Rhizobium rhizoryzae: one gene and its partner. The protein of the gene in region 1 interacts with the protein of each later gene in a pairwise test. Links are inferred from orthologs where the notes say so. Each region holds a gene or a part of one and is shown on either strand. Other genes may lie near its edges. The genes, in order: rimP and rpsL.

The links.
Region 2: the proteins of rimP (region 1) and rpsL interact in binary tests that used the Escherichia coli proteins (3 or more experiments, as listed by UniProt). The link is inferred for Rhizobium rhizoryzae from one-to-one orthologs.

What each region holds. Positions count from the first base shown.
Region 1 is NZ_CP049250.1:837,546-845,148, forward strand. Bases 4,711-7,603 are described here. They hold rimP (ribosome maturation factor RimP), read left to right. Parts: upstream 4,711-5,809; coding sequence 5,810-6,397; downstream 6,398-7,603. Other genes in these bases: G6N80_RS10295 (MFS transporter), read right to left, coding at 4,711-5,574; nusA (transcription termination factor NusA), read left to right, coding at 6,472-7,603. Outside these bases: G6N80_RS10265 (DNA polymerase III subunit gamma/tau), read left to right, coding at 1-518; G6N80_RS10270 (YbaB/EbfC family nucleoid-associated protein), read left to right, coding at 543-866; G6N80_RS10275 (MOSC domain-containing protein), read right to left, coding at 900-1,520; recombination mediator RecR, read left to right, coding at 1,577-2,182; G6N80_RS10285 (lytic murein transglycosylase), read left to right, coding at 2,193-3,440; G6N80_RS10290 (GNAT family N-acetyltransferase), read right to left, coding at 3,442-3,897; more of G6N80_RS10295, read right to left, coding at 3,925-4,710.
Region 2 is NZ_CP049250.1:2,871,227-2,878,622, forward strand. The notes cover bases 4,711-7,396. They hold rpsL (30S ribosomal protein S12), read right to left. Parts: upstream 6,397-7,396; coding sequence 6,025-6,396; downstream 4,711-6,024. Other genes in these bases: fusA (elongation factor G), read right to left, coding at 4,711-5,448; rpsG (30S ribosomal protein S7), read right to left, coding at 5,482-5,952; G6N80_RS19790 (hypothetical protein), read left to right, coding at 6,875-7,168; rpoC (DNA-directed RNA polymerase subunit beta'), read right to left, coding at 7,288-7,396. Also shown: G6N80_RS19750 (50S ribosomal protein L23), read right to left, coding at 1-58; rplD (50S ribosomal protein L4), read right to left, coding at 55-675; rplC (50S ribosomal protein L3), read right to left, coding at 690-1,331; rpsJ (30S ribosomal protein S10), read right to left, coding at 1,368-1,676; tuf (elongation factor Tu), read right to left, coding at 2,101-3,276; more of fusA, read right to left, coding at 3,349-4,710. UniProt on the Escherichia coli protein: With S4 and S5 plays an important role in translational accuracy. Interacts with and stabilizes bases of the 16S rRNA that are involved in tRNA selection in the A site and with the mRNA backbone.

The DNA of each region.
Region 1 (7,603 bases):
CTGAGCCCTCCCCGGTCGGGCGCGTGGAAACCAGGCCGCAAGAAAATGCGCAGCCTCAGCCGAAGGTGGATGTCCGATCGCTCGCCGATATCTCCGACCTCTGCACAGCGAACCGGGAGCCGATCCTGCGGGCACGCGTGCGCCAATCCGTTCATCTGGTCAAACTGGAACCGGGTCGGCTTGAGATTCGCCTGGAGCCGGATGCGCCGAAATCCATTGCCAGTGATCTGGCATCCAAGCTGAAAGAATGGACCGGCATTACCTGGTGGGTAACGCTATCCAATGAGCGCGGCGAACCGACGCTGGCCGAGGCGGAAGCGCAGATCAAGGAACAGCACAAGACGGATGCACGAGCCGATCCGGATGTCGCGGCCATTCTCGCTCAGTTTCCGGGCGCCAGGATCATTGACGTTCGCATCAAGGTGCCGGTTGAGGACGAGTTGGAAGAGGCTCAACCTCCGGCGATAATCGAAACAGACGAAGGCGACATTCTGCCGGGTGACGACCTCGACATCTGACAACGACAAGAGAAGGACAAGACGATGCGCGACATCATGGGCATGATGGGCAAGGTCAAGGAAATGCAGGCCAAGATGGAAAAGATGCAGGCGGAAATCGCCGCTCTTGAGGTCGAGGGCAAGGCGGGTGGCGGCCTTGTGACTGTTGTTCTGAACGGCAAGGGCGAGTTGCGCAGCCTCAAGATCGACCCGTCGCTGTTCAAGGAAGACGAGGTCGAGATTCTTGAAGACCTTATCGTTGCCGCACACAAGGATGCAAAGGACAAGAGCGAGGCGCAGGCGCAGGAAAAGATGGCCGCCGTGACGGCTGGTCTGCCGCTGCCTCCCGGCATGAAGCTGCCGTTCTGATCTCCGACGAAGGGTCGCAGATGCGGCCCTTTTTTATACCAGATCCCTGATTTTTGCCTGGAGATCTTCATGCAGCGGAACGCTCAGGTAGCGGGTTCGCTGCTCGATGCTGAGCCGCTTTGGCTGAAAGATCATGAGTTCGGCAATCCTGACGCGCTCGCCCCGATAGGGGTGAAATTCGACGTCTTCACCGGCTGCAAGAACCCCTGTCTGGATCACGCGGCAATAAATGCCGGGTCGCGCCGCCGCTGTATAGCGCTTGGCAATTTTCGGATCATTCATATGCGCCGTGAACGTGTTGCAGGGAACGCGCGGTGATGTGGCTTCCAGAATGACGCCACCTGCCAGGTGGAAGCGGTCGCCCGCACAGACATCGCGATTCTCAAGGCCATCAATGACCAGATTTTCGCCAAAGGTTCCCGGTGGCAGATTCCTTTGCAGTTCCTGCGCCCACCAGCGGAGCGTCTCGCTGCCTTCCATATAGACCGCCTGTTCGTGGCCCCCGTGATATTTGCCGTTGCAGATCGAATCACCCACCAGCCCGTTCTCGTCCACATGGACTGGATAGCCCACCGGCTGCTTGTTGATGCCGCTCTTGTAGCTCTTGCCCGGTAGTTTTTCAGGCTGGCCGAGACAGACGGCGCTGACTTTCATGAGAGATACCTCAATGTGAGATTCCGTTAACGGTGCTTATCGTCTAAAAGCGCCTCATGGCAAAACGTGTTACCGGTCCCGAAATCGAAAAACTCATTCAACTGCTGGCGAAGGTGCCGGGGCTTGGCCCCCGCTCCGCACGTAGGGCGGCGCTGCATCTCATCAAGAAGCGCGAGCAATTGATGGGCCCGCTCTCTCACGCGCTGGGCGAGGCCTATGACAAGGTGAAGGTCTGCTCCCGCTGCGGCAATGTGGATACAAGCGACCCTTGCACCGTCTGTACCGACGAGCGGCGCGATCAATCCGTCATCATCGTCGTGGAGGACGTATCGGACCTTTGGGCGCTTGAGCGGGCAGCCGCCATGAACGCCGCCTATCATGTGCTGGGAGGAACGCTTTCACCGCTCGATGGCGTCGGGCCTGACGATCTCAACATCAAAAGCCTTGTCGACCGCGTGAGCGAAGGCGGCATTCGCGAGATCATTCTGGCCGTCAACGCGACCGTGGAAGGTCAGGCAACCGCCCATTTCATCACGGACCGCCTGTCAGACCTGCCCGTGAAAATCACCCGTCTTGCCCATGGCGTGCCCGTGGGTGGGGAACTGGATTACCTGGACGAGGGTACGCTGACGGCAGCGTTACGCGCACGAACGGCGATTTGAGGAGGCGTGGATGATCCGGAAACTTGGTACACTTTGCCTATCATTGATGGCACTCGCCCTTCCCATGCCTGCGCTGGCGGCTCCCTCCAAGGCCGAGGTTGAGCAGCAATTTCGCCAATGGCTTAGCCGGGACATCACGCCGGAAGCGAAGAAGGCCGGCGTTTCCGCCTCCACCATCGATGCGGCGCTGAAAGGCGTTTCATTGAAATGGGACCTGCCGGACCTTGTTCCACCGGGCACCACGCCGCCGAAGGAACAGGATCAAACCCAGGCCGAATTTTCCTCACCCGGCGCCTATTTTTCCGAGCAACGCATGCAAGGCCTGGCCATGACCGGGCGTTCGCTGGCGCAGACGCATGCTGCGACCTTGCGCAAGGTAGAACAGACCTATGGTGTACCGGGGTCGATCATTCTTGCGATATGGGGTCGTGAATCCGGATATGGACGTGCGAAACTGCCCTTTGCGGCGCTGGATGTGCTGGCAACAAAGGCTTTCATGTCCACCCGCAAGGACATGTTCCGCACCGAGTTGATCGACGCTTTGCGCATTATCCAGCACGGCGACATCACGCCGGAGCGTATGCGGGGTTCCTGGGCCGGCGCATTGGGCCAGCCGCAGTTCATGCCCTCGAGTTACGCAAAGTATGCGGTTGATTTCGACGGCGACGGCAAGGCGGATATCTGGGATTCCGTGCCGGATACACTCGCCTCCATCGCACACTATCTCGTGCTGAAGGGCTGGCAGCGCGACCGCGACTGGGGCTTCGAGGTGACGATCCCGGCTCAGGTTTCCTGTGCGCAGGAGGGGCCGGATCTCGCCAAGCTGATTTCGCAATGGGCTTCGCTCGGAATTTCCCGCGTCAACGGCAAAGGCTTTCCGGCACATGAGGCAAAGGTAGATGGCATGATGCTGGTGCCTGCCGGTCGCTACGGACCGGAATTCATCGTGACGCCGAACTTCTACGTGCTGAAGGAATATAACAACTCCGATCTCTATGCGCTCTTCATCGGCAATCTCTCGGACCGCATCGCAAATGGAGCAGGTCCGTTTCAGGCAGGCTGGAACCCCACGGGGAAGATGCTGCGTTCCGATGTGCTGGCCATGCAGAAAAGCTTGCAGGCAAAGGGTTATGATGTCGGCCGCGCCGATGGGCTGGCAGGTTTCAAGACCCGCCGCTCGATTGGCGACTGGCAGGCGAAGAGCGGGATGGCTCCCACTTGTTTCCCGGACGAGAGCCTGAAGGCGCGGCTTAGATAGTTCAAAGGTTCAGTTTGAAGCCCGCGTGGCTTTTCTCGAAGCCAAGGCTTTCATAAAAGCGATGGGCGTCCTCCCGGCGATTATCGGAGGTCAATTGAACGGCGCCGCAGCCGCGCTTGCGGCACGCTTCGATGGCCCAGCGAATCATCTCCCGCCCGACGCCCTTGCCACGCTGGCTTGCCGCCACCCGCACGCTTTCGATCTGGCCGCGCCAGAGGCCAAGGCGGGAAAGCCCAGGCAGAAAGCTGATCTGCAGGCATCCTACGACATCGCCTGAGCCATCGACGGCGACTGCCAGCATTTGGTTTGGATCCGCCTGAATGGCATGGAATGCATCGACATACCGTCGGTCGACCGGATCGGATACCACTTCACGGGTCCGGCCCAGAGCGTCATCGGCAAGCATGGCGACGATGGCGGTAAGGTCTGTCTCTTCGGCTCTGCGATATTCGGTCATGCGGGTTTTCCGGATGTTGCGACAAGGTCAATGGAGATCGAGCGCCGATTTGTGGAAGACATCCTCACGGGCGTGATCGGGAGGTATGGCCTGCCGCTCCAGCATGCGATGGACACGTGGACCATCCGGCCCCGCGTGGAGCGCCCGGATCTGGGTCCAGATCTCCGCATCTGCCTTGGTGCGGCGCTGATTATGACGCACATAATCCGCCCAGGTGGCCGTGTGATAGGTTTCCGTCCAGATATCCGGGTTTTCCAAGTCCCGCATCAGGGCCCACTGGCGTGCACCGTCACGAATACGGATGCGGCGTCGCTCGGACATCAGCGCCAGGAAGGCGGGCACGTTTTCTTCGCGCACCGTATAGTCAACAAGCAGAACGATCGGGCCGCTTCTTGGCTGGAGATCGAGCCGAAGCGAAGGTTCGCGGAAGGTGTTGGCCGGATCGAGGTTCAGGGCTTCCATGGAGGGAAGCGCGAAACGCCAGCCGAACAGTGCGCCGAAGACCATCGCAAGGCTGGCAATCATCAGTGAGGTTGAGACGCCATAGGTTTCCGCCAGCATGCCCCAGAGCCAGCTGCCTAGGGCGATACCGCCGAAGGTCGCTGTCTGGTAAAAGGAAAGTGCGCGCCCGACCACCCAGCGCGGTGTCGACAGTTGCACCGTTGTATTGAACAGCGAAAGCGCCAGAACCCAGCACGCCCCAGGGATCGTAAGGATTGCACAGGTCAGGAGCGTGGAGGATGAGAGCGCAGCGGTTACAGCGCTCACCCCGAAGCCGGTGAAAGCGATGCGGACGATGATCTCCGTCGAAAATGTTTCGCGAATGCGCGCATTCAAAAGGGCGCCGATCACGGCACCCACGCCAAAGGCACCGAGCATCAGACCGTAAGTCAGCGGACCACCCACGACAAGATCGCGCGCGACCAGCGGCAGCAGCGCCAGAATGGCGCTGGCGGAGACGCCGAAGAGGAGGCTGCGAAACAGGACATTGATGAGCTTCGGAGACATGGCCACGTAGCCAAAGCCCGCCGAAAGCGCTCTCCCGAGAGTCTCGCGCGGAAGCCGGTTGTCCGGTGTTTCGGGCTTCCAGCGCGACAGGGCAAAGATCAGGGAGATGTAGCTCATGGCATTGACGGCGAAGGCCGCGGCCGCTCCGAAAGAGGCCACGATAATGCCGCCGATGGCAGGGCCGACACTGCGGGTGATATTGAAGCCGACGCTGTTCAAGGAGACCGCGGCAGGAAGGACCGGACGCGGGACGAGATCCCCGACGGAGGCCTGCCAGGATGGATTGTTGAGCGCCGTTCCGCAGCCGATGAGGAAGGTGAAGGCCAGCAGCAGCCAGGGTGTCAGAAGATCCACCCAGGCAAACACTGCCAGAAAAACCGAGACAATGAGCATGAACCCCTGCGCGGAGATCATGATCGCCCGACGGTCGAAATTGTCCGCCAGCGCCCCGGCAATCAGGGAAAACAGCATGATCGGCAGAGCCTGCGAGGCTTGAACAAGCGCCACCATGTTTTCCGAACTGGAGATCGCCGTCATCATCCAGGCGGCACCGACCGCTTGCACCAGACCGCCGAAATTGGAAACGACGCTTGCGAGCCAGATTTCACGGAAGGTCTGGTGACGGAAGGGCGCAAAGGATGAGATGCGCTCGGGCACGTTGAACCTCATGCTGATTTGTTTAGGCTGACTAACTTAGCGTGCTGGCCACCTCTAACAAGCGCAAATCGAGAGGCTTTGGCGGCTCTGACCGCAACCCTTGCATTCACGGGGCTTAAGCGGTATAGAGAGTTCAAATTCTTGATCGTCAGATGAAGAGTGGGGCCGCACCGGACCCGCTCTTTTTTGTTAGGCGGTCGATGCACGCGACGTTCTCGCCCTTGTGCGAGCAAAGCCGGAAGACCATATGCAGGAAAACCAGAAGGAACCGCGTCTCATCGTCGAGACGGGCCTCGATCTCAGGATCGCCGAAATCATTGAACCCACTCTCGACGCGATGGATTTTCGTCTTGTGCGGGTGCGTTTGCTGAACCTCAACGGTTTGACCCTTCAGGTCATGTGCGAGCGCAACGACGGTACGATGACCGTTGAAGACTGCGAGCAGGTTTCGATGGCGATTTCTCCGGTTCTCGATGTGGAAGATCCCGTCGATAAGGCGTATCATCTGGAAGTATCGTCGCCCGGAATCGACCGGCCCATGGTTCGCAAGTCTGATTTTGCCCGTTGGTCCGGTCATATCGTGAAATGCGAGACCTCCATCCTGCTGGATAACCGCAAGCGTTTTCGCGGCAAGATTACCGAGGCAGACGACGAAGGCTTCACGCTGGAGCGCGACCAGATCGGCTACGGGGAAGAGCCCCGCCTGCGTGTTCCGTTCACAGCCCTGGCGGAAGCCAAGCTGATCCTGACGGATGATCTGATCCGCGACGCCCTGCGCGCCGACAAACTGGCCAAGGCGGAAGCCGCGAACCAGAACGACGCTGACGAAGAGTAAGACAACACGTTTCAAGACCTTCACCCTCCTCGGGTTGGGGCACAGACAAAATCGATCGACGGAGACTGACGACAATGGCAGTGAGTGCGAACCGGCTTGAACTTCTGCAAATCGCAGATGCAGTGGCGCGCGAAAAGGTCATCGACCGCGAAATCGTGCTGGCCGCTATGGCCGATGCTATCCAGAAGGCCGCTCGTTCGCGTTACGGCACGGAAAGCAATATCCGCGCGGACATCAATTCCAAGACGGGCGAGATCCGCCTTCAGCGCCTGCTGGAAGTCGTGGAACATGCGGAAGACTACACGACCCAGATTCCGCTCGCTCTGGCCCGTGACCGCAACGTCGACGCCAAGATCGGCGACTTCATTGCCGATCCGCTGCCACCGATGGATTTCGGCCGTATCGCTGCACAGTCTGCCAAGCAGGTTATCGTGCAGAAGGTTCGTGAAGCCGAGCGCGATCGCCAGTATGACGAATTCAAGGATCGTGTCGGCGAAATCGTCAACGGAACGGTCAAGCGCGTCGAATACGGCAACGTCATCGTCGACCTTGGCCGTGGCGAAGGCATTATTCGCCGTGACGAGATGATCCCGCGCGAAAACATGCGCTATGGTGACCGCGTTCGTGCCTACGTTTACGACGTTCGCCGTGAACAGCGTGGCCCACAGATTTTCCTCTCGCGTACCCATCCGCAGTTCATGGTGAAGCTGTTCACCATGGAAGTGCCGGAAATCTACGATGGCATCATCCAGATCAAGTCGGTTGCTCGCGACCCGGGTTCTCGCGCCAAGATTGCCGTCATTTCAAACGACAGCTCGATCGATCCCGTCGGCGCCTGCGTTGGTATGCGCGGTAGCCGAGTTCAGGCGGTCGTCGGCGAACTTCAGGGCGAAAAGATCGATATCATTCCGTGGTCGGGCGATCCGGCTTCGTTCATCGTCAACGCACTGCAACCTGCGGAAGTGGCCAAGGTGGTTCTTGATGAAGATGCAGAGCGCATCGAAGTCGTGGTGCCGGACGAGCAGCTTTCGCTGGCCATCGGTCGTCGTGGCCAGAACGTTCGTCTTGCCTCGCAGCTGACGGGCTGGGATATCGACATCATGACGGAGCAGGAAGAATCCGAGCGCCGCCAGAAGGAATTCAACGAGCGCACGAACCTGTTCATGGATGCGCTCGACGTCGACGAAATGGTGGGTCAGGTTCTGG
Region 2 (7,396 bases), 2.0 Mb from region 1 along the record:
TCGACTTTTCCGTGATCGAAGGAGATACGATCACATCATAGTGGCGAAGATCTGTCATTTGAACCGCTCCTCCAGAGCTTCAACCGCAGCCTTGGACAGCACGAGCTTGCCACGACGCAGGATATCGTAAACGTTGATGCCCTGAACCGGCAGAACGTCGATGTTCGGAATGTTCTGAGCAGCGAGCTTGAAGTTGTTGTCCAGTTCAGCACCGCCAACAACGAGAGCGTTCGTCAGGCCGAGAGAAGCCAGCGTACCAGCAACGATCTTGGTCTTAGCTTCAGAAGCAACGAGCTGATCAACGATGATCAGGTCTTCTGCCTTCAGCTTCGCCGAGAGCGCGTGACGCAGTGCCAATGCACGAACCTTCTTGGGCAGGTCATGTTCATGGCTGCGAACAACCGGACCATGAGCCTTACCACCGCCACGGAACTGCGGAGCACGAGCGGAATGGTGACGAGCGCGACCCGTACCCTTCTGCTTGTACATCTTGGAACCGGTGCGAGCGACCTCGGAACGGCCCTTGGACTTGTGAGTGCCCTGCTGCTTCTTTGCAAGCTGCCAACGCACCATACGTGCCAGGATATCCTGGCGCGGATCGAGGCCAAAGATCTCGTCAGAAAGGGAGACCTTGCCAGCGTCCGTACCCTCGAGGGTCTTGACGTTGAATTCCATGTTATTAGGCTCCCTTACTTCGCAGCCGACTTGATGGCGTCGCGGACGATAATCCAGGCGCCCTTGGAGCCGGGAACGGCACCCTTGACCAGGATCAGACCGCGATCTTCATCGGTAGACACGACTTCCAGGTTCTGGGTCGTTACGCGAGTCTGGCCCATATGACCAGCCATGCGCTTGCCCTTCCAGACCTTGCCCGGATCCTGGTTGTTACCGGTCGAACCGTGCGAACGGTGCGATACGGAAACACCGTGAGTCGCGCGCAAACCACCGAAGTTGTGACGCTTCATGGCACCGGCAAAACCCTTACCGATCGTCGTACCAGTCACATCGACCAGCTGACCTGCGGTGAAGTGGCTAGGGGAAACCGTAGCACCAACGTCGATGAGATTGTCTGCATCAACGCGAAATTCGACAACCTTCTGCTTAGGCTCAACCTGAGCTACAGCAAAATGGCCACGAAGAGCCTTGCTTGTATTCTTTACCTTCGCCTGGCCTGCACCAAGCTGAACAGCCGTGTAGCCATTCTTTTCGTCTGTGCGGTGGGCAACGACCTGGCAGTTCTCGACACGGAGAACCGTGACTGGAACATGCTCGCCAGCGTCATTGTAGACGCGGGTCATTCCGACCTTCTGTGCAATTACACCTGAACGCATCGGTTCAATCCTTCTCACTCAGCCCGAGGGCAGACCTCAGAGCTTGATTTCCACGTCTACGCCTGCGGCGAGATCGAGCTTCATCAGCGCGTCTACCGTCTGCGGGGTGGGATCCACGATATCGAGCAAGCGCTTATGAGTGCGCATTTCGAACTGCTCGCGGCTCTTCTTATCAATGTGAGGGGACCGGTTTACCGTAAACTTCTCGATGCGAGTCGGAAGCGGAACGGGGCCCCGGACGCTAGCACCGGTGCGCTTCGCCGTCGACACGATCTCGCGCGTAGAAGCGTCGAGAATACGATGATCGAATGCCTTCAGGCGAATGCGGATATTTTGGCCGTTCATTCGACGTTATCCTTGTTCTAACTTGACCCAATACTGACAAGCAGCATGGGGCGTTTCTATCTAAAGGCGGACCACCGGTGTCAAAGATCGAGGATGACCAAACTGATCATCATCCACTCTTCGGGCCCAAGGGCCCACCTTTTGGATTATTGGACCTGCAAAAAACGAAGCAGGTCGGAAATCGCGCTCGCGCGCCATTTGCAACATTTTAAAGTCATACGCAAGCCCCTAAGAGGGCTTGCACACGATTATTTCAAACCTCCAAGCGAGGAGATCAAGTCCCCTCGCCTGGTATGATCACTCGCTGATCGAATTAGTCGATGATCGAAGCAACAACGCCGGCGCCACCTGCAAAGCGCGCTTGCGCGACTTTGCAATCTTTATCAACGTCGGCAGCTTTCGGATCGCTGCCCCGGATCATCGATTACTCGATGATCGAAGCGACGATGCCAGCGCCGACGGTACGGCCGCCTTCGCGGATCGCGAAGCGCAGCTTTTCTTCCATCGCGATCGGAACGATCAGCTCAACGTCAACGGTTACGTTGTCGCCAGGCATAACCATTTCCGTGCCTTCCGGAAGCGTGACGATGCCCGTCACGTCCGTCGTGCGGAAGTAGAACTGCGGACGGTAGTTCGTGAAGAACGGCGTATGACGGCCGCCTTCTTCCTTCGTCAGGATGTAGGCTTCTGCCTTGAACTTCTTGTGCGGCTTGACAGAGCCAGGCTTGCACAGGATCTGACCGCGCTCGACGCCGTCACGGTTCACGCCACGCAGAAGAGCACCGATGTTGTCGCCAGCCTGGCCCTGGTCCAGCAGCTTGCGGAACATTTCAACGCCCGTGCAGGTCGTCTTCGTCGTTGCACGAATGCCAACGATTTCGATTTCTTCACCGACCTTCACGATACCACGCTCAACGCGGCCCGTCACAACCGTACCACGGCCAGAGATCGAGAACACGTCTTCGATCGGCATCAGGAACGGCTGGTCGATCGGACGCTCTGGCGTCGGGATGTAGGCGTCAACCTGAGCCATCAGCTCGCGGATCGCGTCTTCACCGATCGTCTTGTTCGAGTCTTCCAGAGCAGCAAGAGCAGAGCCCTTGACGATCGGAATGTCATCGCCCGGGAAGTCGTAGGACGACAGAAGTTCACGAACTTCAAGCTCTACGAGTTCCAGAAGTTCAGCGTCGTCAACCTGGTCGACCTTGTTCAGGAACACAACGATCGCAGGAACGCCAACCTGGCGAGCCAGAAGGATGTGCTCGCGCGTCTGCGGCATCGGGCCGTCAGCGGCAGAGCAAACCAGGATCGCGCCGTCCATCTGCGCTGCACCCGTGATCATGTTTTTGACGTAGTCGGCGTGGCCGGGGCAGTCAACGTGCGCATAGTGACGGTTCGCCGTCTCATACTCAACGTGAGCCGTCGAAATCGTGATACCACGCGCCTTCTCTTCCGGAGCAGCGTCGATCTGGTCGTACGCCTTGAACTCGCCGAAGTACTTCGTGATCGCTGCCGTCAGAGACGTCTTGCCATGGTCAACGTGGCCAATCGTGCCGATGTTCACATGCGGCTTGGTACGCTCAAACTTGCTCTTTGCCATTTCAGGCTCTCCATCATAGCCCCAAGATATGGGGGTAATACCTAAGTTGTTTCGTTCAAAGGGTTACCCCGGTCACTTCTGACCGGAGTACTTTGCCTGAATTTCCTGAGCCACGTTGCTCGGGACAGGTGCGTAATGATCGAAGACCATCGAATACTGCGCGCGGCCCTGAGACATGGAGCGCAGGTTGTCGACGTACTTGAACATGTTCGCCAGCGGCACATGCGCGTTGATCACGATCGCAATGCCGCGCTGTTCCTGGCCCTGAATCTGACCACGACGCGAGTTCAGATCGCCGATAACGTCACCGACGTAATCCTCAGGCGTAACAACTTCCACCTTCATCATCGGCTCAAGCAACTGAGCACCAGCCTTCTTGGCAGCTTCACGGAAGCATGCACGCGAAGCGATTTCGAAGGCGAGAACCGACGAGTCAACGTCGTGGAAGGCACCGTCGATGAGCGTCGCCTTGACGCCCAACATCGGGAAGCCAGCCAATGGGCCAGAAGACAGGACGCTTTCGATACCCTTCTGAACGCCCGGGATGTATTCCTTCGGAACTGCACCACCGACGATCTTCGACTCGAACTTGAAGTCTTCGCCATCCGGGTTCGGTTCGAAGACGATCTTGACGCGCGCGAACTGACCGGTACCACCGGACTGCTTCTTGTGCGTGTAATCTTCTTCGTGCTGACGCGTGATGGTTTCACGGTAAGCAACCTGCGGAGCGCCAACGTTGGCTTCAACCTTGAATTCGCGACGCATACGGTCGACGATGATGTCGAGGTGAAGTTCGCCCATGCCTGCAATGATGGTCTGACCGGATTCCTGGTCTGTCTTGACGCGGAAGGACGGATCTTCTGCTGCCAGACGGTTCAGGGCCAGGCCCATCTTTTCCTGGTCGCCCTTGGACTTCGGCTCGATCGCGATCTGGATGACCGGCTCGGGGAATTCCATGCGCTCAAGGATAACCGGCTTCAACGGATCGCAAAGCGTATCACCCGTTGTGGTTTCCTTCAGACCAGCAAGCGCAACGATGTCGCCCGCGAAGGCTTCTTCGATGTCTTCGCGGCTGTTCGAATGCATCTGGAGCATACGACCGACACGCTCACGCTTGTCCTTGACCGTGTTGATAACCGACGAACCCTTTTCGAGCTTGCCGGAGTAAATACGAGCAAACGTCAGCGAACCGACGAAGGGGTCGTTCATGATCTTGAACGCAAGCATAGAAAGCGGCTCGGAGTCATCTGCATGACGCTCGATTTCAGCTTCCGTCTTGAAGTCGATGCCCTTGATCGCCGGAATGTCGAGCGGCGAAGGAAGGTAGTCGACAACGGCGTCGAGAAGAGGCTGAACGCCCTTGTTCTTGAACGCGGTACCGCAGAACATTGGATGGAACTTGACGTCGATCGTACCGCGACGAACGAGTTCGCGGATCTTGTCGTTGTCAGGCATCTCGCCGTTCAGGTAGGCTTCCATCGCTTCTTCGTCGATCTCGACAACAGTCTCGATCAGCTTTTCGCGATATTCAGCAGCCTTGTCCTTCAGATCGTCCGGAATCTCAACGACGTCCCACTGAGCGCCGAGAGATTCGTCGCGCCATACGAGAGCATTCATCTCGATCAGGTCGACAACGCCCTTGAACTCGGTTTCAGCACCGATCGGGAGCTGCATGACAACTGCCGTCGCGCCAAGACGAGTCTTGATCATTTCAACCGAGCGATAGAAGTCAGCGCCGGTCTTGTCCATCTTGTTGCAGAAGATCATCCGCGGGACGTTGTACTTTTCAGCCTGACGCCAAACAGTTTCCGTCTGCGGCTCAACGCCAGCGTTGGCATCGAGGAGAGCGATCGCACCGTCGAGAACGCGCAGAGAACGTTCTACTTCGATCGTGAAGTCAACGTGTCCGGGCGTGTCGATGATGTTGAACCGACGCATCTTGCCATCACGACCCTTCCAGAAGGTGGTCGTCGCTGCAGACGTGATGGTGATACCACGCTCCTGCTCCTGCTCCATCCAGTCCATGGTCGCGGCGCCGTCGTGAACTTCGCCGATCTTGTGCGACTTACCGGTGTAATACAGGATACGCTCGGTGGTCGTGGTCTTGCCGGCGTCGATGTGCGCCATAATACCGAAATTTCGGTAGTCTTCGATTTTATACTCGCGAGCCATAGGACTGCCTTTCGAACTTCGATCGGATGAAGATTACCAACGGTAATGCGAGAACGCGCGGTTCGCGTCGGCCATCTTGTGAGTGTCTTCACGCTTCTTAACGGCGCTACCACGGTTGTTTGCTGCGTCGAGCAGTTCGCCCGACAGACGGTCAACCATGGTCGTTTCATTGCGCTTGCGCGCAGCAGCGATCAGCCAGCGAATTGCCAGCGCCTGACGGCGCTCGGGACGTACGTCAACCGGAACCTGATACGTTGCACCACCAACGCGGCGCGAACGAACTTCTACGTGCGGAGCAACATTCTCCAGCGCCTGATGGAAAACCTGCAGGGGCTCCTGCTTCGACTTTCCCTGGACTGCATCGAACGCACCGTAGACGATGGTTTCGGCAACAGACTTCTTGCCATGCAACATGATGGCATTCATGAACTTCGTGACAACCAGATCGCCGAACTTTGGATCCGGATTGATCTCACGCTTTTCTGCTTTATGACGTCTTGACATACTTCTGTCTCTTTATCTGGCTGAACGCCCTAGTACGCGGAGGACCTCGCGTGGCGCCGCTGACTGAATTGATTACTTAGGACGCTTCGCGCCGTACTTGGAGCGACGCTGCTTGCGGTTCTTCACGCCCTGCGTATCGAGAACACCGCGGATGATGTGGTAACGCACACCTGGCAAGTCCTTTACGCGGCCGCCACGGATCATGACGACAGAGTGCTCCTGGAGGTTATGGCCTTCACCCGGGATGTAGCCGATGACTTCGAAGCCATTGGTCAGACGGATCTTGGCAACCTTACGCAGAGCCGAGTTAGGCTTCTTCGGGGTCGTTGTATAAACGCGAGTGCAAACGCCACGCTTCTGTGGATTTTCCTGCAGAGCAGGAACCTTGTTGCGCTTAACCTGTGCCTGGCGAGGCTTGCGGATCAGCTGGTTTACGGTAGGCATATACCCATCCCTTACAATAATTGTTTCAAGACCCTCGCGGGCCAATCTCACACCGTGTCCGGCCCCGCGCACATTTCCACATGCACAAAACGTGGCCGACCCGAAATTCCGGATTGACCACCCAAGGCAGAGGACGCATCACCTGCGTCATGCGTGCAAATTCGTGTCTTCAACGTGCGTTATGGAACCTTGCTTGAAGCCATGTTGCGAACGAGTCGTCCTCAACGGGTAAGCTTCACATCGCTTCCGATGCGGGGCGTTTACTGTTTTACCCTGTAGACGTCAAGGCCGAAATCGGTATTTACCCCGGAAGCCCCTGGATTCACGGGTTGGAGCGCCCAATATCCCCGAATAGAACCGATAATTTATTCGTTAAGGTGAATAACCAATACACATGCGAATGGCCGTGGTAATCAGCCACTCATCACTGTAATGCGAAGACGACTCGCTCAATTGACCCGTGCTGGAGGTTTGCCACATGATCACGGAACCAGATAACGACAACAATTCCGATAAGCCAATGGTCTTCATCATTGTCGGCAAAGGATACGAGGCCAAGGAAAGTGAAGGAATCGAACTTCACATCCTGCTCCGAGCCCCTGACGATGATACGGCAGTACGGGAAGCCCTGAACGCTCTGTCCGAAGAAGGATTTATGGAGGCCGATCTCGATCAAATCGGTATCATCACCGAAGAGCCGATCGAGGAGCCACACGCCTCTGCCTATCAGGGTGCATTGGAAGGCGAAGTGTCGATCATTCGTTTCGACTGAACTCACAATAACGATCATGAAAAAAGGCGCCTGGAATATCCGGGCGCCTTTTGTATTTTGATAATGGATGTATGCGATGGGCGTGAGTGCCGGCGGATAACGCCGGCGCTCGAACCTGATTACTCACCAGCCGGCAGGTTCTCTCCCGACAATTCCTGCAGCATCGGTGTTGCTACACCCGCACCAGTGCTCTTGCGACGCTCATCAAGGATCATCTCGTCACGCGAT